DNA from 2 places in the Streptococcus sp. k-628 genome. Region 1 is predicted to be linked to the other one. Evidence: predicted binding sites of a transcription regulator. Region 1 holds the regulator's gene; the other holds the start of a gene.
The links. Region 1 encodes NrdR, which represses ribonucleotide reductase genes. Its sites were predicted from a motif close to ACACNATATATNGTGT; they were not measured.
Positions count from the first base shown of each region.

Region 2: a site for NrdR is predicted at 3,757-3,772, ahead of nrdH (glutaredoxin-like protein NrdH). Genes of this name have one in related genera too.

Region 1 covers NZ_VMMZ01000009.1:46,092-63,897, forward strand. The annotation lists gene HT730_RS01775 (glycoside hydrolase family 32 protein) at 1-1, opposite strand, end outside; gene HT730_RS01780 (sucrose-specific PTS transporter subunit IIBC) at 381-2,267, shown strand; gene scrK (fructokinase ScrK) at 2,417-3,304, shown strand; gene HT730_RS01790 (TVP38/TMEM64 family protein) at 3,347-3,964, opposite strand; partial or broken gene HT730_RS01795 (IS30 family transposase) at 4,344-4,625, opposite strand; gene HT730_RS01800 (ABC transporter ATP-binding protein) at 4,965-5,858, shown strand; gene HT730_RS01805 (ABC transporter permease) at 5,855-7,054, shown strand; gene HT730_RS01810 (LrgB family protein) at 7,532-8,227, opposite strand; gene HT730_RS01815 (CidA/LrgA family protein) at 8,224-8,598, opposite strand; gene HT730_RS01820 (ABC transporter ATP-binding protein) at 8,783-10,330, opposite strand; gene HT730_RS01825 (radical SAM protein) at 10,323-11,522, opposite strand; gene HT730_RS01830 (Rgg/GadR/MutR family transcriptional regulator) at 11,761-12,624, opposite strand; gene HT730_RS01835 (hypothetical protein) at 12,877-13,644, opposite strand; gene HT730_RS01840 (ABC transporter ATP-binding protein) at 13,661-14,356, opposite strand; gene HT730_RS01845 (GntR family transcriptional regulator) at 14,361-14,726, opposite strand; gene nrdR (transcriptional regulator NrdR) at 14,866-15,339, shown strand; gene HT730_RS01855 (replication initiation and membrane attachment family protein) at 15,340-16,509, shown strand; gene dnaI (primosomal protein DnaI) at 16,510-17,406, shown strand; gene HT730_RS01865 (NADPH-dependent oxidoreductase) at 17,403-17,806, shown strand, end outside.
Region 2 covers NZ_VMMZ01000055.1:80-6,738, forward strand. The annotation lists gene nrdF (class 1b ribonucleoside-diphosphate reductase subunit beta) at 38-1,000, opposite strand; gene nrdE (class 1b ribonucleoside-diphosphate reductase subunit alpha) at 1,188-3,347, opposite strand; gene nrdH (glutaredoxin-like protein NrdH) at 3,428-3,646, opposite strand; gene HT730_RS07430 (phosphocarrier protein HPr) at 3,997-4,260, shown strand; gene ptsP (phosphoenolpyruvate--protein phosphotransferase) at 4,266-5,999, shown strand; gene HT730_RS07440 (YkgJ family cysteine cluster protein) at 6,134-6,628, shown strand.

The DNA of each region.
Region 1 (17,806 bases):
TTCTTCTATTCCTCCAAAAATCTTATCACTTTTAATAGTAACCGTTTTCGGAAAAAAAAGCAAGACTTTTATGTTAAAAAAGAGAAAAAACTGTCAAACGTTTATCATAAAATAAATGCAGGAAATCAATCAAATTTTCACAAAAATATGAAAGAGAATGAAATAAAACCCTTTTAACCAAGATTTTAAACTTATTTTTTTAAGGAACACCTGATAAAACAGTTAAAATCAATCAATCTAAAGCGAGCAAACTAAGTGGATAGAATATTTTTTCTGCAAAACGCTTGACATATTTCTAAAACATGATAAAATAATAGTCGTAGGGCGAATAAAATCGCTTTCAAACAAGAACAAAATTTTATATAAGGAGATTTTTGCAAATGAACAATCAGGAAATTGCAAAAAAAGTCATCGATGCCTTGGGTGGACGTGAAAATGTCAACAGTGTAGCTCACTGTGCGACTCGTCTTCGTGTCATGGTCAAAGATGAAGGAAAAATCAATAAAGAAGTGATTGAGAACTTGGAAAAAGTTCAAGGTGCTTTCTTTAACTCAGGTCAATACCAAATCATCTTTGGTACTGGTACAGTAAACAAAATGTACGATGAAGTTGTTGCACTTGGTTTACCAACATCATCTAAAGATGACATGAAAGCAGAAGCTGCTAAACAAGGGAACTGGTTCCAACGTGCTATCCGTACTTTCGGTGACGTTTTCGTTCCAATCATCCCAGTTATCGTAGCGACAGGTCTCTTCATGGGTGTGCGTGGTCTTTTCATTGCTCTTGAAATGCCACTTCCAGGAGACTTTGCAACTTACACACAAATCTTGACAGATACAGCCTTCATCATCTTGCCAGGTTTGGTTGTTTGGTCAACCTTCCGTGTATTCGGTGGTAACCCTGCCGTTGGTATCGTTCTTGGTATGATGCTTGTTTCTGGCTCACTTCCAAACGCTTGGGCAGTTGCTTCAGGTGGTGAAGTAACAGCTATGAACTTCTTTGGTTTCATCCCTGTTGTTGGTTTGCAAGGTTCCGTTCTTCCAGCCTTCATCATCGGGGTTGTCGGAGCTAAATTTGAAAAAGCTGTCCGCAAGGTCGTTCCAGATGTCATTGACCTCTTGGTAACACCATTTGTGACACTTTTGGTCATGTCTATCCTTGGACTCTTTGTCATCGGACCAGTCTTCCACATTGTTGAAAACTATATCCTTATTGGTACAAAAGCAATTCTTGGCTTGCCACTTGGTCTTGGTGGTTTCTTGATTGGTGGGGTTCACCAATTGATCGTCGTGTCAGGTGTGCACCACATCTTCAACTTGCTTGAAGTGCAATTGCTTGCTGCTGACCATGCTAACCCATTCAACGCTATCATCACTGCGGCTATGACAGCTCAAGGTGCTGCGACTGTTGCGGTTGGTGTTAAAACTAAAAATCCAAAACTGAAAACACTTGCTTTCCCAGCTGCTCTTTCTGCCTTCCTCGGTATTACAGAGCCTGCTATCTTCGGGGTGAACTTGCGCTTCCGTAAACCATTCTTCCTCTCATTGATTGCTGGTGCAATCGGTGGTGGATTGGCTTCTATCCTTGGACTTGCTGGTAATGGTAGTGGTATCACCATCATCCCTGGTACAATGCTTTATGTTGGTAACGGACAACTTGCCCAATACCTTCTTATGGTAGCTGTATCATTTGCACTTGGTTTTGCTCTTACTTACATGTTTGGTTATGAGGATGAAAAAGAAGTTGCTACTGAAGTAGCGACAGAACGTTTGGTCCAAGAAGAAACAACTGGTAACATTCCAGCAGCTCTTCAAAATGAAACACTTGTAACTCCTATCGTTGGTGACGTTGTAGCTCTTGCTGATGTCAATGACCCAGTCTTCTCAAGTGGAGCTATGGGACAAGGTATCGCTGTGAAACCTAGCCAAGGTGTGGTCTATGCACCAGCTGATGCGGAAGTTTCAATCGCCTTTCCAACAGGACACGCTTTTGGTTTGAAAACAACTGATGGTGCTGAAGTCTTAATCCACGTTGGTATCGACACTGTAACAATGAACGGTGAAGGTTTTGAAGCAAAAGTTGCTCAAGGTGACAAGGTGAAAGCAGGAGATGTTCTTGGAACATTTGACTCAAACAAAATCGCTGCAGCTGGACTTGATGATACAACAATGGTTATCGTTACAAACACAGCTAACTACGCTTCAGTAGCTCCAGTCGCAACAGGCTCAGTTGCGAAGGGGGATGCTGTGATCGAAGTGAAAATCTAATCAATCCTCTCTAATGCGAAAACGAACAAATGACATGTTTGTTCGTTTTTGCTTGAATGGTAAGATTTACAGAGGAAAATCTAAAAAATAGAGAAATTTAGACTTTCGAAATATGCTATAATAAAGAAAATAAAAACAAGAGGTTTATCATGACAAAATTATATGGAAGCTTGGAAGCGGGCGGTACAAAGTTTGTCTGTGCTGTCGGTGATGAAAACTTTAACGTTGTAGAAAAAACACAATTTCCAACAACAACTCCAATCGAAACAATCGATAAAACCATTGAGTTCTTCTCGAAATTCGATAATCTTGCTGGTCTTGCAGTTGGTTCATTTGGTCCGATTGATATTGATAAAAACTCAAAAACCTATGGCTTTATCACAACGACTCCAAAACCAAACTGGGCAAATGTGGACTTGCTTGGTGCCCTTCGTCGCGCCCTCAACGTGCCAATGTACTTCACTACAGACGTAAACAGCTCTGCTTATGGTGAAGTGGTTGCCCGTAATAATGCTGGTGGTCGTATCGAAAACTTGGTTTACTACACAATCGGTACAGGTATCGGTGCAGGTGTCATCCAACGTGGTGAGTTTATCGGTGGTGTGGGTCACCCTGAAATGGGTCATTATTATGTTGCTAGACACCCAATGGATATTGAAAAAGAGTTTAAGGGTGTTTGTCCTTTCCATAAGGGATGTCTGGAAGGCTATGCAGCTGGTCCAAGTTTGGAAGCTCGTACAGGTGTTCGTGGGGAAAACATTGAACTCAACAACCCTGTTTGGGATGTCCAAGCCTACTATATCGCTCAAGCTGCGGTTAATGCGACAGTGACTTTCCGCCCAGACGTGATTGTCTTTGGTGGAGGGGTCATGGCTCAACAACACATGCTGGACCGTGTCCGTGAGAAATTTACATCTCTTCTCAATGGTTACCTACCAGTACCTGATGTGCGTGATTACATTGTAACGCCAGCAGTAGCAGGAAATGGTTCTGCTACTCTTGGGAACTTTGTTCTTGCAAAAGAAGTTTCAAAATAAAACACAAAATCCGCTTGGGAAACCAAACGGATTTTTTACATGTCAAAGCATTTGCCAGAAAAAGTCAATAATATAGGTCAGACCGTAGGTATAAACCACGAGGGTAAAGGGTTTGGTCAGAATGATGATGGTCATATAGCGCTTGAAGCTCATCTTGGTCAGGGCAGCCAGCATACAGAGAAAGTCAGCTGGACTAATGGGCCAAATCATCATAAAGATAAAGAAACGGTCAAAACGATTGCCCTTATCCAACCAACCGATATACCTGTCATAGGTGCGCTTGCTGACGACAGACTGGACAAAGGTAGCTCCGTAGAGGCGCACCAGATAAAAGATAATGGCACAGCCAATCACGATGCCGATATAGTTGTAGATTGTCCCGATGATGTGGCCGTAGATAAAGACCCCAGCCACCGAGGTCAAGGCCCCAGGAATGATAGGGACGACCGTTTGTAAAATCTGTAAAAAGATAAAGAGAGGTGGCCCCCAGATACCTGCCTGCTGGATAAAGGCAGAGAGGGTTTCCTTGGACTGTAAAATCCCAGCCTGATAAGCCCAAATACAGAAAATCAAACTCCCAACCCCACCGACAATCGATGAGATGTTGATAACTCGCTGCAGAAGGGGAGAAACAGCTTTCATTTGTTTATCCTGTGACATGTAAACTCCTCATAGATAGTATATTTCTACTATACCATATTTTGGAGGAGAAAGGGGGAATGAGTGTTTTTGATGATGAATGGATAGTGAATAGGCTTGTTTCCTAAAGTTTATGTGTATTCTAGGTTTAGAATAAGCGTGATTCCATAAATTTAAAAGCATTCTGAGTTTCAAATAGCTTATCTGAGATAATTTTGAGGCATTCGCGCTTTCGAATAGTCATCTTCTCTAAAGTTTAGATGTATTCTGAAGCTAGAAAAGCTAAAATCTAAAAATAATAAGAGTCTCTCTGATGGACGTAATTTATGTCTAGTATGAACTCTTTGAATCGTTAGTTAATTTTAATATTGATCAGTTCTGAAATAATTACTAAATATAGTTAGATGGTGAATGAATTATTGCTAAATTTCAAGTTCAAGTTAGTCATCAAGAAGTTTTCTCTGAGCGACTTGTAGCTCAGGCATTTTTTAGGATAGTTGTTCATCCACTTTTCGATGAATGCGACTTCTTTGGGAGTCGTTTTCTTAGTTCCCTTAGGTAACCATCTACGAATGAGCCTGTTGTGATTATCATTGGTTCCCCTTTCCCAAGAGGCATAGGGATGTGTATAGTAGATATGTTCCTTAGAAAACACATCAGACAAGCGATTGAATTCCGTTCCGCCCATTAGTGGATAAAGGATTACTCCTTCTTGAAATGACAGATGAACTTGTTTCTTATAAAAAATGTTGTCAAGAAATTATTCGCTTTTTTCCAGAAGTTTTAGAGGAAGAGAACTTTATGGGGAAAAAGAACTTACTCAAATAACAATTCAGGATCAAAAACTGACAGTTGAGGAGCAGAGTGGATAAATTAAGTTTGCTACTGTATAATGGATTTATCACTAAAAACGCTCCATGCCATATTTTACATAGCATTAGTCTTCTAAAAATGGACAGAAATCATTGTAAAGGCTATCAAAAAGGAGTATAATGAGTGAAAGAAATTTCGGAGGTTAAAGATGCTAGAAGTAAGAAGTCTAGAGAAAAGTTTTGGATCCAAGCAAGTTTTGTTTGGTATTGACTTTCAAGCGCGACCAGGTCGTATTTTGGGACTAGTCGGAAAAAATGGTGCTGGGAAGACAACGATTTTCCACAGTATTTTGAAGTTTTTAGAATATCAAGGAGAAATCAGTCTGGATGGTCAGGATATTCGTCAGGAGACCTATGCTCGGATTGGTTATCTGCCTGAAGAACGCAGTCTCATGCCTAAATTGACAGTTCTTGAACAAGTTCGCTACTTGGCGACTCTAAAAGGTATGGATGCCAAGGAGGTCAAGGAAAAACTCCCTCAATGGATGAAGAGGTTGGAAGTGAAAGGGAAGCTGACTGATAAAATCAAGAGCCTGTCAAAAGGAAATCAGCAGAAGATTCAGCTCATCATTACTCTGATTCATGAACCAGACTTGATTATCTTGGATGAGCCTTTCAGTGGATTGGACCCAGTCAATACAGAATTGCTCAAACAAGTCATTTTTCAGGAAAAAGAACGTGGGGCAACCATTATCTTTTCTGACCATGTCATGACTAACGTCGAGGAGCTTTGTGACGATATTCTCATGATCCGAGATGGTCGTGTGGTCTTGCATGGACCCGTTCAGGATGTTCGCAATCAATACGGGAAAACACGTCTCTTTGTTTCAAGTGAACGAAGCAAGGAAGAATTGGAAAAACTTCCTCATGTCAAACAGGTGAGCTTGACCAAGCAAGGCAGTTGGAAATTGATTTTGGAGGATGAGAGCGCTGGAAGGGAACTTTTCCCAATCTTGACTCAGGGGCAGTATATCGCAACCTTTGATCAACAAGCGCCAACAATCGATGAAATCTTTAAACTAGAATCAGGGGTGGAAGTATGAGAAATATGTGGGTTGTAATCAAGGAAACCTATCTTCGACATGTAAAGTCATGGAGTTTCTTCTTTATGGTGATTTCACCATTCTTGTTTATCGGTCTCTCTGGAGGAATTGGCTATCTCCAAGGCTCTTCAATGGCTAAAAATGATAAAGTGGCAGTAGTGACAACAGTGCCATCTGTAGCAGAAGGACTGAAGAATGTAAATGGTATTAACTTTGACTATAAAGACGAAGCAAGTGCAAAAGAAGCGATTAAAGATGAAAAATTAAAAGGCTATCTGACCATTGATCAAGAAGATAGTGTTCTAAAGGCAGTTTATCATGGCGAAACATCGCTTGAAAATGGAATTAAATTTGAGGTTACAGGTACACTCAATGAACTGCAAAATCAGCTTAATCGTTCAACGGCCTCCTTGTCTCAAGAGCAGGAAAAACGCTTAGCGCAGACAGTTCAATTCACAGAAAAGATTGATGAAGCCAAGGAAAATAAAAAGTTTGTTCAAACAATTGCAGCAGGCGCCTTAGGATTCTTTCTTTATATGATTCTGATTACCTATGCGGGTGTGACAGCTCAGGAAGTTGCCAGTGAAAAAGGCACCAAAATTATGGAAGTCGTCTTTTCTAGCATAAGGGCTAGTCACTATTTCTATGCGCGGATGATGGCTCTATTTCTAGTGATTTTAACGCATATTGGGATTTATGTTGTAGGTGGTCTCGCTGCCATTCTGTTCTTTAAAGATTTGCCATTCTTGGCTCAGTCTGGTATTTTGGATCACTTGGGAGATGCTATCTCACTGAATACCTTGCTCTTTATTTTGGTTAGTCTCTTTATGTACGTCGTCTTGGCGGCCTTTCTAGGTTCTATGGTTTCTCGTCCGGAGGACGCAGGAAAAGCCTTGTCGCCTTTGATGATTTTGATTATGGGTGGTTTTTTTGGAGTGACAGCTCTAGGTGCAGCCGGTGATAATCTTATCTTGAAGATTGGTTCTTATATTCCCTTTATTTCGACCTTCTTTATGCCATTTAGAACCATTAATGGCTATGCAGGGGGAGTAGAAGCATGGATTTCACTTGCGATTACAGTGATTTTTGCAGTGGTAGCAACAGGATTTATCGGACGCATGTATGCCAGCCTAGTCCTTCAAACGGATGATTTAGGAATCTGGAAAACCTTTAAACGTGCCTTAGCTTATAAATAGAAGAGCCTCGCGAAAGCGAGGTTTTTTAGAGATAAAAAGAGTGGAATTACGAACCTAATTATTCACACATTATGTAAACAGGTTGCTTGAAAACTCAATTGTATAGTGAACTGAATCTGGAATAGGATAATATTGCTTCTAAAACATTCTTATAAATTGATTTGAATTCCAAAATCCCATCGTTCCGTTCTTATTTCATTTTGCGATATAGTGAAAGGAAATAAGTCAGCTCACAAAAAATGCATACTACCAGGATTTTTCAAGACTTAGTAGTATGCGTTTTTTGATTGTGAAGACTTTTCATCCAGCCTCTTTATGTGATAAAGTATCGTTAATAGTCAATGAAAATCAGACTGGGAAGTTAGCGGAAGGCTCCTCGAAATATAGTTTTGAGGTTGGGGATAGAACTGACTAAGTCAGTAACCATACCTACGGCAAGGCGACGTTGACGCGGTTTGAAGAGATTTTCATTGAGTATTAACTCAATATCAAACTGGCTACAATAGGGCTGACAAAGACATAGAGAATACCGGTAACACCGATAGCCAAACCACCCATGGCTCCTGCTACAGAGCCGTATCGGAAGGCTGTCCCTGTTCCGACTGCATGACCTGTTCCTCCAAGGGAAAGACCAACAGCTACTGGATCATCTATTTTCAACCACTTCAAAAGGGTTGGTCCGATGACACTGGTTAAAATCCCAGTCGCCACCACAACCACCAAGGTCACGGTTGTCAGACCTTGCAATTTTTCTGTAATTCCTACTGCCATGGCGGTTGTTACTGACTTGGGAAAGAGAGAAATGGCTAGGAAAAAGTCCATGCCAAAAATCTTTGCTACAAGAGCCGTGAAAGATGTATTGACCACTACCGCTAACAGACTACCAAAGAGAATACTCCGTGCATGGTGCTTCATCAAGTGAAAACTCTTATAAAGCGGAATCCCTAGAGCCACGGTCGACGGGACAATCAAGTTGTTCAGATAAACTCCACCTTGGTAGTAATCTTGGTAAGAAATACCTGTTACCTTTAGAAAGATGATAATGAAAACAGCTGACAAAAGCAAGGGCGTTGTCAATGGATGGGGAAAACGTCTGTAAATCAGCATTCCCACTAGATAAGCTAGGATAGACAGGGCAAGCCCAAACAAGGGATTGGAAACAAATTCACTCATTTGGCATCTCCTTTCTCATAATCTCCCTCAAACCGTCTCTTGATGAACTGAACTACCAAGGCTATGAGGATAATATTGATGACTGCTGCAAAAAAGACAATCAAAACAATGGGCAAAAGATAGGGAGCAATCACATCAAACTTCTCCATGATTCCCACTGCTGGCGGCAAAAAGAGAATGGTCATATTGGCCAGCAAGAAGTTTCCCACCATGTTGACGTGCCTGGTCCTTAGCCACTTGAACTGCAGGGCTAGAAAAAGAATAATCAAACCGATAATACTGCCCGGGATGGGCAAATGAAAGAAACTGGAAATTCCCTCTCCGATTAGAGAAATCACAAAGAGAATCATTAATTGAACATATAATTTCATCCTAAACTCCACGAAATAGACTTCTTGAATACCAGTTTACTCTTTTTTCAGAAAATTTCAAGGAAATGCACAAAGGTTAATGAAAATTAAAGAATAAACTAGGAAGTCAGCTGCATGTTGCTCAAAGCAAAGTATTGGGTTTGTAGGTCAAACTGACATAGTTTGAAGCGATTTTCGAAGAATATTACTTTTCTTTGTTTAAGTGAATGACTTGGTCATAGTGTTTTAAGTCTTCTTCTGTGTAGTGGTGAATGACTTCTATGACTGTTTGAGGTAGGGAGAAGAGCAAGTCACTGATCTTTCTACTATTTTCCAAGTCAAGATTGGCCTTAATCTCATCAGCTAAGATGAGTTGGCTATCGTGATAGAGGGCACGAGCAATTTCTAGTCGTTGTTTCTCGCCACCAGATAGACTGTCATTGCTAAGGGGTCGATTTTTCAAATGTTCTAATCCTGTTTTTTTGAGGATATGATTTAAAGTCTCTTGTTTTTTATCCAGTCCTAGAAGAATATTGTCTTCCAGAGATAGCGTGTCAAAGTAATGGCTATCTTGAAGGATATAGGAACTAATACTTGTGATTTCTTGACGTGACAGGTTTTGACCAGCAAAGCTAATCTGGCCACTTGTTGGTGTCTCTTCTCCATGAATGATATTAAGGAGGGTTGTCTTACCAGAGCCACTTTCCCCGATAATGGCAATTTTTTCTCCTTGATTGATGTGCATGGAAATCGGAGACAGGAGGATATTCCCCTCTTTTTCTAGGGAGATGGTGTCAAGCTGGATAGGGAAAATATTTTCTATGCTTCTAGGCGAGATGGAATCAGGTTGGCTCAAAAGTTTTTGGTATTTGTTGAGAAGAGTTTGAGTCGCTTTTCGGGTGTTGGTAAAGTAAGCCAACTCTTGGAATTGATAGCCGATATTATGGGAAACCAGATAGATGGCCACAAAACTAGCCGCATCTAAATAATTATAGTAGGTCATAAAGCCACCGATGACGATAGGTGTGACAGAACAAAAGGCATCGATGCTATTGATAAAAAGACTGTTTAAAGTGCGTTGTTTTTCATAGTTGATTTCGGCATCCAGACTGGTTTGTAATTGCTTTTGGTAGCGAGCAAAAAAGAAGTCTTGCCCCTGATAATGGCGAATTTGCTGGCTGCCACCAATAAAATTTGTCAAGCTTGATAAGTAGCTCTGGTTACTAGTTGACCGCTTTTCAGAAAGTGCGTCCAAACGCTTGGATCCGATAGCACTGCAGAGGACAGGAAAGGAGTAGAAGAGGATGAAAATTAAGCCCAGGTAAAAATTGGTCCACAGGGCATAGAGAATGGACACCGTGGTAAAGCCGAGAGAAGAAATAATGATAACCGTTGGCTCAATATAGCTTTCTTCTACTTGCTTGACGTCGTTTTCTAGGTCGGACAAAATATCCTTTTCATCAATCTCATAATTGTTTAAAAATCGCTTGAAAATAGCACTCTTGATTCCATATTTGAAGTCAGTAATCAAACGAGAGTAGTAATAGCGTTTCCCAGCCAAACCCAGTAAGAGGATGAGGTTTCCAAGGATTCCTAAAATCAAAACTTTCCAAAGAAGGTCTAGTTCTTGATTGGTAAAACTAGCAACAATATTCTGAACAAGGGCTGGCGTGATAATCGCTTCCAGCCAAGTAATGGCAATAGAAAAGAAGTAAAGTATGAGGTGTTTCTTGGAAAAGAAATTTTTAAGCATAGCGGATAAACCTTTTGAAATTATTAACGAGTTTAGATATTTTGGATTGATCTTGTGAAAGATAAATGATTTCTTTAATACAATATTCCATTAATTCAGGCTTATGACATTCTATAAATTGTCCATCTTCGTTAATTACTGAAGAATAACCATCAATGATATTAGCAACGCATTCAAGACACATACCTTTACACCAACAATCTTTACATTGTTGGAAGTATTCTTTATTATTAAATAGCTCTGCTTTAGAGCTATTATGAGTTCCCCAAAATCTAAAACACAATTTTTTGCTACCATCAACATCAAAAGTTATGGTATTTGAAGGATCTATATCGTCGCAGAATGTATGATTAGTACTCTTATAAATCATAGAAATTAAAACATCATATAGGATGGGACTTATAAAAGCTTTTTCATTATTTTCAACAATATTATTTATAGAATCAGTAATGAATTTTTTCCTATCTACTAAGCTTTTTTCCATTTCTTTAACCACAAGCACCTTATTTTTACTAAATACGTCATTGATGTTAAAGTGTACATCCATATTTGTAAAATATTGGAAAATATCATCTCTACTTAGAGAATGTAATTGATGTAGTCTAGTGTATGTTGAAGCAATTTCAAAATTAGTGTAGTTTATAGTTTTTAAATAGTGGATAAATTTAGTAGTTTTACGATGACTACCTTTACCTCTTAATTTATCATGTATAAATTCTGGACCATCTAAACTAATAGTTAGATATGGTTGGAAATTATCTATTATTTTTTTAACATTATTATTTAGTATTGTTCCGTTAGTCACGGTTTCTATTTTAAGTATAGTTGTAAATTTGGAAAATTCTTTAATAATATATTCGAATAATTGAGTATTAAGAAAAGGTTCTCCACCAAATAGGATAAGTCTATTAATTTGTGTTATACCTCTAAATTTGACTTCGTTAATAATATTATCAGCAGTATCTAGAGTCATGATTTTATTATCCATGCCGTAATTTCCACCATCCGCATAACAGTAAGAACAGGATAAATTGCAACTGTTAGATATGTTAATAACAATTTTTTGTAAAACATTTTTGGGGATGTAGGGGGGCTTATAGGAGGTAGTTCCCTCTACTGAAGAAGTAGATAATGTGAATTTCTCACTATCGAAATAATAATCTCCAATATTAGTATATATTTTTTTTAGCATAATATCACCATTATAAAATAAAGGAGACGAGTGAGAACTCGTCTCATAGAAAACTATCGTCCGCCACCACAAGAATGGCTTGGACCACAATGACCTGGTACGGAGTAAGTTTGATCTGTATCTAATAGATCTTCAAGGTCAATAATTTGCACTGTTCTCATATTTTCACCTCCTTAATTTGATGATTTAATGATACTCTTTTTGAAATAATAATTAAAAATTTTCCCATATAAGAAAATTATTTCAGTTCTTCTATTACCTTTGCTAAATGTTTTTCAAATTTTTTTGCTAAGCTATCGCTGTGGACTAACTTCATCGTTGCTATGCACTTTCTCATTTCTAAAACAGAACGTTTATTTTTGTCTTTTTTTAAAGTATATAAGTTTTCGGCATAGTGAAAAACTAATTTTTCATATATCTCAGTTTCTGTAAAATAACAATGTTTTAGTTGCTTTTTAAAATATAAAGAATCTAAAAATTCCTCTCTTTCTATACACGTGATATATCCATTTAGTAACATGGTGGCAAGCAATCTACGATAATGTGGTAAATCTCTGTAGAATTCGGAACGTTGACACATTTCTCTTGATAAGCACATCATAGTAGGGTGAGATAATACATCTATAGTATTCATAAACAAAAGTAATTCATAGCATCCCCAGTATTCCACAGAAAAAAGATAGTCAGATAGATATTTAATATCAGATTCATGGTAATAGATTTTTTCTGACAAATCTTGTAAGCGAATTTTTACTAGAATGGTATTCAGAGTATAGAATTTCTCTCTTTTTGTAGTCTTTTCAAGTTGAGAAATAAGTAGTTTTTCCATTCCTGAAATATCTCTTTTAGAGCTTAGAAGTCGAATTTGCTCTAATAATTCATTTATTTCATCCCGATGAAAGTCATTTGCAGCATACATAAATTCTTCAACAGGCATATTAATAGCATCTAATGCTTGCATAAATTTACCAATCGTCAGATCAGAATTTTCTCTTTCAAATCTAGAAATATGTGATGTAGATAGACCATGTTTTGCAACATCTTTTAATGTTAATCCACGTGATTCTCTAAATTGTTTAAAAATTTTTCCGTAATTTTTCATTTCTGTCACCTCAATTGCTTATATGGGAATTTTTTAGTATGTTTTCAAAATATTATATCATATATAAAAAAGAAAGTGAGGTTGTTTATATGAATAAAAAGATGATTATAACCATGATTCTATGTATTCTAGAGTCAATAATTGTTATTGGTGTTGGCTAAAACCAAAATTAGTTAGCAATAATCTAAAAAACACAGAAAATCAATTTTTTATTAATTTGACTTTCTGTGTTTTTCTTATTTGATTTTAAAACTATTGCAAATTAACCTTGTTTCTCAAAATATAGTAGGTTCCGAGGTAAAAGATAGCTATGAAAATGAGTTCTTCAACAATACTTATACTTGCTCCCATATAGAAATGGTCATTAAGTCCTACAAGTGAATTGACATAGAAATTAGAACTAAGATTGAAGAAAAGTTCAATAAATCCAATGACGATTTGGATACCAATGTAGGCTGCAACAGCGAGTGCTGTACGGTATTCATTGAAAAGCTGTCCAATGGAAATAGCCAAGTAGATGCAGAGGATGCTGGAAATGGTATTTAGTAGGAAGGATATACCTGTAAGAAAGATCTGAGGGAGATGTGTTTCTACAAATGTAATCACATAAGAAAGAGGGATCCATTCTGGAACCGTTATGGTCACAATAATAACAGCACTTAGAACTAGGATAGCAGTGCTAATCATCGACCAGATAAAGGCACCGACTAGTTTGGCTGTGATGATATGGTGTTCAGATACTGGAAGGGTCAAAGTCAGATAGCCTTGTCGGTCATAGACACTGCCTTTAAAGCGTTTAATGATTAAGAAAAGAGTTGAAATTCCAAGTGTAATCATCAAGCCACCAAAGACGAGGGCTAGAAAAGTAAGTAAAACAGGTTGGCTTTCTTTGACAGGCAGATTGTTATAGGTCTGTGCTTGTATCCCGATAAGGGCAGAAAGGACTAGCACAGCAGCGTAGAGGGCTAAATACCACTTGTTAACATTTTTAAATTCGTAGCGAATTAAATTCCAAAACATAAATAATCTCCTTTGCTTAAGCCTTAAATTCCTGACGGAAGAGTTGGTCAATGGATTCACCCGACTCATAGCGAATATCGTCTACATTGCCTTGACGGACGACTTTACCGTCTTTGAGGAAGACAATTTCATCCAAGATTGGCTCGATATCAGAAATCAAGTGGGTAGAAATCAAAACGGTAGAAGTTGGGGAGTAGTTGTTGATAATGGTATTGAGGATATAATCACGGGCTGCTGGATCCACCCCACCAATGGGTTCGTCTAAAACGTAGAGACGAGCATCACGGCTCATAACCAAAATCAATTGGACTTTTTCCTTGTTTCCTTTTGATAGTTTCTTGAGACGACTATTTTCATCAATACCCAGGTCTGCAAGTAGATGATGGGCGCGTTCAAGATTGAAATCTTTATAGAAGGTCTTGAAGTAGGTTAGGGCCTCTTTGACCTTCATTTGCTCATTGAGATAGGTCGTATCTGGTAAATAAGCTACGATGGCCTTGGTTGCTGGGCTTGGGTCCATATCGTTGATGAGGACACGTCCTTGATCTGGTTGCAAGAGGCCATTGATTAGTTTAATCAGGGTTGTTTTTCCTGAGCCGTTTGGCCCAAGGAGACCAACAATTTTTCCAGCTGGGATGTCAAGGGAAACATTTTCAAGGGCTGGGGTTGCTCCATAGGATTTGGATACATTTTCAAATGCTAGTAATGACATAGGCTTAAACTCCTTTAATATAATCGCCGACTACGCCTGGTAGTTCTTCTTTTTCATAGCCAAAATGGGTCATGGAGGAAACGAAGTGTTCCAATTCCTCTTCCGATAATTGTTTGCGCGATTGGGCGATTAGCTCTTTATCCTCAGTCACAAATCGTCCAGTTGTGCGCTTGCTGTAGACAAAGCCTTCTCGTTCGAGGTCTGATAAGGCTCTTTGGATGGTGTTTGGATTGACACCAGCCTCGCTAGCTAGCTCTCTCACGGTTGGAAGTTGTTGATTGGCTTCCAGTGTATGGGAAACAATCTGAAGCTTGATTTTCTCCATAATCTGTAAATAGATGGGTTTTTTGTTGTCAAATGTCCAGGACATCTTGGTCTCCTTTCTTTTATCTTTTTGTCTTAATTAAATAATACAACAAAACAAAAAACTTGTCAAGCAAAAAGAAGAATTGTTTTGGGAATCGTTTAAAAAATGGTATAATGAAAAGAAAACGATAAGGAGGGAAAGGATGCGTTGTCCAAAATGTGGGGCTACCAAGTCAAGTGTTATCGATAGTCGCCAAGCAGAAGAAGGGAACACCATTCGTAGAAGACGTGAGTGCGATGAATGCCAGCACCGTTTTACAACCTACGAACGAGTAGAAGAAAGAACCTTAGTGGTTGTTAAAAAAGATGGCACACGGGAACAATTCTCCAGAGATAAAATCTTTAATGGGATTATCCGCTCAGCCCAGAAACGTCCTGTGTCAAGTGATGAAATCAACATGGTAGTCAATCGTATCGAACAGAAACTCCGTGGTCGAAATGAAAATGAAATTCAAAGTGAGGACATTGGTTCACTCGTCATGGAGGAGTTGGCTGAACTGGACGAGATTACCTATGTACGTTTTGCCAGTGTCTATCGTAGTTTTAAGGATGTCAGTGAGTTAGAGAGTCTGCTCCAACAAATCACCCAGTCCTCTAAAAAGAAAAAGGAAAGATAAATGAAGCCAATTGACCGTTTTTCTTATCTAAAGAATAATCGGGTGTCGCAAGATACCTCATCTCTGGTACAGTGCTACCTCCCGATTATCGGTCAGGAGGCACTGAGCCTTTATCTTTATACGATTAGTTTTTGGGATAATGGCAGAAAGGAATACCTCTTTTCAAGCATTCTTAACCATCTCAACTTTGGGATGGATAAACTGATAAAATCATTGAAAATCTTATCTGCTTTTAATCTCTTAACCCTTTATCAAAAGGGGGATGTTTATCAGCTAGCTATCCATGCTCCCCTTTCAAGTCAGGATTTCTTGGAACATCCTGTTTATCGTAGACTCTTGGAGAAAAAAATTGGCGATGCCGCTGTGGAGGATTTGAAAGTTGAGAGTGCTGAAGGAGAAGAAATACCTGTCTCACTCAATCAAGTCTTTCCAGACTTGGCAGAACTGGGAAGTCAAGAAGACCTTGGTCTCAAGAAGAAAGTGGCCAACGATTTTGACTTGGATCATTTTCGTCAGCTTATGGCTCGAGATGGGCTTCGCTTTGCGGATGAGCAGTCCGATGTCTTAAACCTCTTTGCCATTGCCGAGGAGAAGAAATGGACTTGGTTTGAAACTTATCAATTGGCTAAGTCAACAGCTGTTTCCCAGGTTATTTCAACCAAACGCATGCAGGAAAAAATCGCTCAAAAACCTGTTTCCTCTGACTTTAGTCCTAAGGAAGCAACCATTATCAAGGAAGCAAAAAGTAAAACTGCCTTGCAGTTCTTGGCAGAAATCAAGCAAACTCGTAAGGCAAGTATTACCCAAACAGAAAGAGACCTCTTGCAACAGATGGCTGGTTTGGGTTTGCTGGACGAAGTCATCAATATTATTCTCTTATTGACCTTTAATAAGGTAGATTCGGCAAATATCAATGAGAAATATGCCATGAAGGTAGCTAATGACTATGCCTATCAAAAAATTCATTCGGCAGAAGAGGCAGTCTTGCGCATCCGTGAACGTGGGCAGAAGAGTCAGGCTCAAAAAAGCAGTAAACCAAGTCCTACCAAGTCCAATGTACCCAAGTGGAGCAATCCAGATTATAAGAATGAAACCAGCGAGGAAACTCGTCTGGAACTAGAACGTAAGAAACAAGAACTATTAGCTCGATTAGAAAAAGGAGGAGATTAGATGGAAAGTGTCGGAGACGTACTCAAACGTCAACCTAGCCGTTTTCATTATCAAGATTTGGTCCAGAAAATCATGAAGGACCCTGATGTTGCGGCCTTTATCCAGCAAGAATCCCTGACCCCAGAGGAATTGAATCGCAGTATCTCCAAGTTTAATCAGTACATCACCGAGCGAGACAAGTTTCTTCGTGGTGATACGGATTATATTGCCAAAGGCTACAAGCCGATTTTGGTTATGAATCATGGCTATGCGGATGTTTCTTATGAAGAAACTCCTGAACTAATCGCGGCTGAAAAAGAAGCGGCTATTAAGAACCGTCTCAAGTTAATCAATCTGCCAGCCAGTCTCAGGAAAGCTAGTTTAGCTCAAGTAGACTTGGATGATTTGGGGCGCTTGCCAGTTTTTGAAAAGCTATTAGCCTTCGTGGAGCAATATCCAGCTATTCGAAAAGGTCTTTACTTATATGGAGACTTTGGTGTGGGAAAAAGTTTCATGGTGGCTGCCCTAGCCCATGATTTATCAGAAAAACGTGGTGTTTCATCCACTCTCCTCCACTATCCTAGCTTTGTCATCGATGTCAAAAATGCTATCGGTGATGGTAATGTTAAGACCTTAGTGGATGAGATTAAGCTTTCTGAAGTCCTGATTTTAGATGACATTGGTGCCGAGCAATCAACAGCTTGGGTACGTGATGAAATCCTGCAAGTCATTCTTCAATATCGGATGCAGGAAAATTTACCGACCTTTTTCACCTCCAACTTCAACTTTGAAGAATTGGAGCTGCATTTCGCTAAAGGGAAACATGGAAATGACGAAACCTGGGAAGCTAGACGGGTCATGGAACGCATCCGTTATTTGGCCGAGGAGACTCGTTTAGAAGGAGTGAATCGTCGATGACAGAAACGATTAAACTGATGAAAGGTCATACTTCAGTACGCAGGTTTAAAGAGCAAGAGATTCCCCAAGCAGACTTAAATGAGATTTTGAAATCTGCACAAATGGCCTCGTCTTGGAAGAATTTCCAATCCTACTCTGTGATTGTGGTACGAAGTCAAGAGAAGAAAGATGCCTTGTATGAATTGGTACCTCAAGAAGCCATTCGCCAGTCAGCTGTTTTTCTTCTCTTTGTTGGAGATTTGAACCGAGCAGAAAAGGGAGCCCGACTTCATACAGACTCATTCCAACCCCAAGGTGTGGAAGGTCTCTTGATTAGTTCGGTCGATGCGGCCCTTGCTGGTCAAAATGCCCTGCTGGCAGCTGAAAGCTTGGGCTATGGTGGTGTCATTATCGGTTTAGT
Region 2 (6,659 bases), on a different contig from region 1:
GAAGCTGACGTGGTTTGAATTTGATTTTCATTGAGTATTAGTCCAAACCGTAGTTGTAGTCATCATCTTGCATGGCTTCAACTTCACCAAGGAGGTAACCATTTCCGACTTGAGAGAAGAAGTCGTGGTTGGAAGTTCCTGTTGAAATACCGTTCATAACGATTGGATTGACATCATCTGCTGAATCTGGGAAGAGTGGATCTTGTCCCAGGTTCATGAGAGCCTTGTTAGCATTGTAGCGAAGGAAGGTTTTGACTTCTTCCGTCCAACCAACACCGTCATAAAGACTTTCTGTATAGCCTTCTTCATTTTCATAAAGAGTATAGAGCAGGTCGTACATCCATTCTTTGAGTTTTTCTTGCTCTTCTTCAGGTAATTCATTGAAACCAAGTTGGAATTTATAACCAATGTAGGTTCCGTGAACAGACTCGTCACGAATAATCAATTTGATGATTTCCGCAACGTTGGCAAGTTTGTTGTTACCAAGATAGTAGAGGGGAGTGAAGAAACCAGAGTAGAAGAGGAAGGTTTCGAGGAAGACACTGGCAACTTTCTTTTCAAGTGGGCTACCGTTTAGGTAGATTTCGTTGACAATCTCAGCCTTCTTTTGCAGATAAGGATTGGTATTGGTCCATTCGAAAATTTCTTCAATCTCAGCCTTGGTATTCAAGGTAGAAAAGATTGATGAATAAGATTTAGCGTGGACAGATTCCATAAATTGGATGTTATTGAAAACAGCTTCTTCATGTGGTGTACGGATGTCTGCGCGAAGGGCTTCAACCCCTGTTTCAGATTGCATGGTATCAAGAAGGGTTAAACCACCAAAAACTTTTCCGACCAAGTCTTTCTCTTTGTTAGATAGTTTTCTCCAGTCATCCAAGTCATTTGACAAGGGAATACGTGTATCGAGCCAGAATTGCTCTGTCAACTTTTCCCAAGTTGATTTATCGATGACATCTTCGATGGCATTCCAGTTAATGGCTTTGTAGTAAGTTTCCATTTGAAATCTCTTTCTGTGTTTAGTATTGCGAACTCACAATTATTTCTATTTCACCATAATTCTATAGGAGTATCGCACAAAAAGTCGGAAGCCCAACTTTTAAAATGTTACATAAATTATGTTATGACATAGTAGATTTGATTTTATCAGTGCTGCTTAGGGAAAAATAGTGTTTCTATGCTAGAAACTAAATCACACAGCTTTCACATTGGTTGGCACCGACTTCTCCACCATCGTCTGTAAAGGTACGGACGTAGTAGATAGACTTGATACCCTTGTTAAAGGCATAGTTACGAAGGATAGACAAGTCACGTGTCGTTTGTTTATTTTCTTTCTTCCATTCGTAAAGACCTTTTGGAATGTCACTACGCATAAAGAGAGTGAGTGAAAGTCCTTGATCCACGTGTTCAGTTGCAGCAGCGTAAACATCAATCACCTTACGCATATCCATGTCGTAGGCAGAAGTGTAGTAAGGAATGGTTTCTGTTGACAAGCCAGCAGCAGGATAGTAGATTTTACCGATTTTCTTTTCTTGGCGTTCTTCGATACGTTGCGTAATCGGGTGGATAGAAGCAGAGACGTCATTGATGTAACTGATAGAACCATTTGGCGCTACAGCAAGGCGGTTTTGGTGGTAAAGACCATCTGCTTGAACCTTGTCGCGAAGTTCAGCCCAGTCAGCAGCACTTGGGATAAAGACATCTTTGAAGAGTTCTTTAACACGGTCTGATTTTGGAACAAACTCGCCAGTTATATACTTATCAAAGTAGCTTCCCTTAGCATAGTCTGATTTTTCAAAGTTGTGGAAGGTAATACCACGTTCACGAGCAATATTGTTTGACTCAATCAAAGTCCAGTAGTTCATAAGCATAAAGTAGATGCTTGTAAATTCAACAGACTCAGGCGATCCATATTCAATCAGTTGTTGTGCAAGGTAGCTGTGAAGTCCCATGGCACCAAGACCAAAGGTATGAGCTTGGCTATTTCCATGGTCAATAGTTGGTACAGCTACGATGTGTGAACTATCTGTAACGAAAGTTAAAGCACGAACCATAGCACGGATTGAGCGACCAAAGTCAGGTGAAGTCATCATGTTGACCACGTTGGTTGAACCAAGGTTACATGAAACATCCGTCCCCATTTGAAGGAATTCTTGAGCATCGTTGATCAAGCTTGGTTCTTGGACTTGAAGAATCTCAGAACACAAGTTACTCATGATAATCTTTCCATCAACAGGATTTGCACGGTTAGCAGTATCGATGTTGACGACATAAGGGTAGCCAGACTCTTGTTGCAATTTAGAGATTTCAGTTTCCAAATCACGCGCCTTGATTTTTGTCTTGCGAATATTTGGATTTGCGACCAATTCATCGTATTTTTCAGTAATGTCGATGTAGTTGAATGGCACATTGTATTCTTTTTCTACAGAGTAAGGGCTGAAGAGGTACATTTCTTCATTTTTACGCGCCAATTCGTAGAATTTATCGGGTACTACAACACCAAGTGAAAGGGTCTTAACACGAACTTTTTCATCGGCATTTTCTTTCTTAGTTGAAAGGAAGGCGATGATATCTGGGTGAAAGACATTGAGGTAGACAACACCAGCACCTTGACGTTGACCCAATTGGTTTGAGTAAGAGAAGCTATCTTCGAAAAGTTTCATGACTGGTACGACGCCAGAAGCTGCTCCTTCATACCCCTTGATAGGTGCCCCTGCTTCACGAAGGTTGCTGAGGGTAATTCCCACACCACCACCAATACGTGAAAGTTGAAGAGCTGAGTTGATAGAACGTCCGATAGAGTTCATATCATCAGTTACCTGAATCAGGAAACATGATACCAACTCTCCACGACGAGCACGTCCAGCATTGAGGAAAGAAGGAGTAGCAGGTTGGTAGCGTTGGTGGATGATTTCATTGGCAATATCGATTGCAACAGCTTCATTCCCATCAGCGAAATAAAGGGCGTTAAAGAAGACACGGTCTTCCATACTTTCAAGATAGTATTCACCGTCGTTAGTTTTCAAAGCATATTGATTGTAAAACTTATAAGCTGCCATGAAAGACTTGAATTGGAAGTTTTGTTCTTTAATAAATTGCGACAATTCTTCCAAGAACTCTGGACGGTATTTCTTGATAAAGGCTGTTTCGATGTAGTTATGTTCAATGAGGTAGTTGATTTTATCTTTAATTGAATCAAAAACCATAGTGTTTGGAACGACATTTTCTTTAAAGAAGGCGTCCAAGGCTTCCTTATCTTTATGAAGCATGATTTGTCCATTGACAGGACGGTTGATTTCGTTATTGAGACGGAAGTAAGTCACGTCCTCAAGATGTTTTAATCCCATAAAATTTCCCTTATCTAATTACAAAAGAAAGGCTTCTAAGTTAGCCCTAGAAGCAGTTTCTTCTGGACGATGTACTAAGATTATGCTAATTGTTTCAGTTTTCCTGGTTGGAAACCTGAAAAGACTTCAGTTGGTGTTTGAATAATAGGAGCTGCGCTAAAACCGAGTTCTTTGACTTGATCGATGTACTCAGGCTGCTCATCAAGATTGATTTCTTTATATTCAACGTTATTACTGTCCAAGAAACGCTTGGTCATTTTACATTGGACACAATTGTTTTTAGAATAAACGGTTACCATTGTGTAACTCCTCTTTAAAATTTAATACTATCCTAGTATATCAGAAAATAAAAATTTGTCAATGATTTGAACTAAATATAGTGGTCTGTTTTTCTAGTCAAGCTCACAAAGCACAATATGTAGTGTTTGCTTTATAAAATAGCAATGATTATCCTATAAATCGTTTTTAAAGAAACTATATCCTGTGTTTTGTTATCTAGGACAGAAGATTTTCAGCAAGTTATCTGAAAGGAAATTGAAGGAAAATCCAGAAAATGCTTGAAAAAAATCCTAGAAGATGGTATAATACCAAACTGTAAGGGTTATCACATATAACTCAAAAAAAGAAAGAACAAAAGGAGAGTCAAACTATGGCTTCTAAAGATTTCCACGTAGTGGCAGAAACAGGTATTCACGCGCGTCCAGCAACATTGTTGGTACAAACTGCTAGCAAATTTGCTTCAGATATCACTCTTGAGTACAAAGGTAAATCAGTTAACCTTAAATCAATTATGGGTGTTATGAGTCTTGGTGTTGGCCAAGGTGCTGACGTAACTATCTCAGCTGAAGGTGCAGATGCAGATGACGCTATCGCTGCAATCTCAGAAACAATGGAAAAAGAAGGATTGGCATAAGGGAAATGACAGAAATGCTTAAAGGAATCGCAGCATCTGACGGTGTTGCAGTTGCAAAAGCATATCTACTCGTTCAACCGGATTTGTCATTCGAAACTGTTTCAGTCGAAGATACAAACGCAGAAGAGGCTCGTTTGGATGTTGCTCTTGAAGCTTCTCAAAACGAGCTTTCTCTTATCCGCGAGAAAGCTGTAGGTACGCTTGGTGAAGAAGCGGCTCAAGTTTTTGACGCTCATTTGATGGTTCTTTCTGACCCAGAATTGATTGGTCAGATTAAAGAAACAATTCGTGCTAAGAAAGTCAATGCAGAAGCAGGTCTTAAAGAAGTGACTGACATGTTCATCACGATCTTTGAAGGTATGGAAGACAACCCATACATGCAAGAACGTGCAGCGGATATCCGCGACGTGACAAAACGTGTCTTGGCAAACCTTCTTGGTAAGAAATTGCCAAACCCAGCTTCTATCAATGAAGAAGTAATCGTGATTGCACATGACTTAACACCATCTGATACAGCTCAATTGGACAAAAACTTTGTAAAAGCTTTTGTCACAAACATCGGTGGACGTACAAGCCACTCAGCTATCATGGCACGTACACTTGAAATTGCAGCTGTATTGGGAACAAATAACATCACTGAAATCGTCAAAGACGGTGATATCCTTGCCGTTAACGGAATTACTGGTGAAGTGATTATCAACCCAACAGATGAACAAGCGGCAGAATTTAAAGCAGCTGGTGAAGCTTATGCTAAACAAAAAGCTGAATGGGCACTTTTGAAAGATGCTCAAACAGTGACTGCTGACGGTAAACACTTTGAGTTGGCTGCTAACATCGGTACTCCAAAAGACGTTGAAGGTGTTAACAACAACGGTGCAGAAGCTGTTGGACTTTACCGTACAGAGTTCTTGTACATGGATTCTCAAGATTTCCCAACAGAAGACGAGCAGTATGAAGCATACAAGGCTGTTCTTGAGGGAATGAATGGTAAACCAGTGGTTGTTCGTACAATGGATATTGGTGGAGATAAGGAACTTCCTTACTTCGATATGCCACACGAAATGAACCCATTCCTTGGATTCCGTGCCCTTCGTATCTCTATTTCTGAAACTGGAGATGCAATGTTCCGTACACAGATCCGTGCCCTTCTTCGTGCTTCTGTTCATGGTCAATTGCGTATCATGTTCCCAATGGTTGCCCTTTTGAAAGAATTCCGTGCAGCTAAAGCAGTTTATGAAGAAGAAAAAGCAAACCTTCTTGCTGAAGGTGTTGCAGTTGCGGATGACATCCAAGTTGGTATCATGATTGAAATTCCTGCAGCAGCCATGCTTGCAGACCAATTTGCAAAAGAAGTAGACTTCATGTCAATTGGTACAAACGACTTGATCCAATACTCAATGGCGGCAGACCGTATGAACGAACAAGTTTCATACCTTTACCAACCATATAACCCATCAATCCTTCGCTTGATCAACAACGTTATCAAGGCAGCTCACGCTGAAGGTAAATGGGCTGGTATGTGTGGTGAGATGGCTGGTGACCAAAAAGCTGTTCCACTTCTTGTCGGAATGGGCTTGGATGAATTCTCTATGTCAGCGACATCTGTCCTTCGTACACGTAGCTTGATGAAGAAATTGGATACTGCTAAGATGGAAGAGTACGCAAACCGTGCCCTTACAGAGTGTTCAACAATGGAAGAAGTTCTTGAACTTCAAAAAGAATACGTTAACTTCGATTAATGTCATTAACCTTGTAACCTAGTTGCAAGGTTTTTTTGACGCATCTTAGAAAAGTATAGTCTTGTAAAGTACACTTTTAAATGCTCCGGAGGCATGGTATAATAGGGGAAAGTAAATAGAATAAGAGAGAAACCATGTCTAAAGAAATTGATATTGAGTATTATCACCAGCTGGCCTTGCAAAAGCAGAAGGAGCACCGTAAAGTTTTAGCCAATCTAAAGAAAAAACCTCCTAAAAACCTAGACAAGATAGCCCAGCAGATTCACCAAGAAGTCTTTTCGGAGATTGACTGCACCGCCTGTGCCAACTGTTGCAAGACATTGGGGCCTGACTTCAAGGAAGCAGACATCACTCGTATCGCCAAGTATTTTAAAATGAAATTACCTGCTTTTGAAGCAGAGTTTTTGCAAGTAGATGAAGATGGGGACAAGGTTTTTAAATCCATGCCTTGCCCATTTTTAGGAGGAGATAATCTCTGTTCTATCTATGATGTTCGTCCAAAGGCCTGTCGTGAATTTCCCCATACGGACCGTAAAAAGATCCATCAAATCAACCATCTGACGATTAAGAATACCTTAACCTGTCCAGCAGCCTATCTCTTTGTGGAGAAATTAAAGGATAAGTTATAGAGAGTTAAAGGATAAAAAATTTCTAATAATA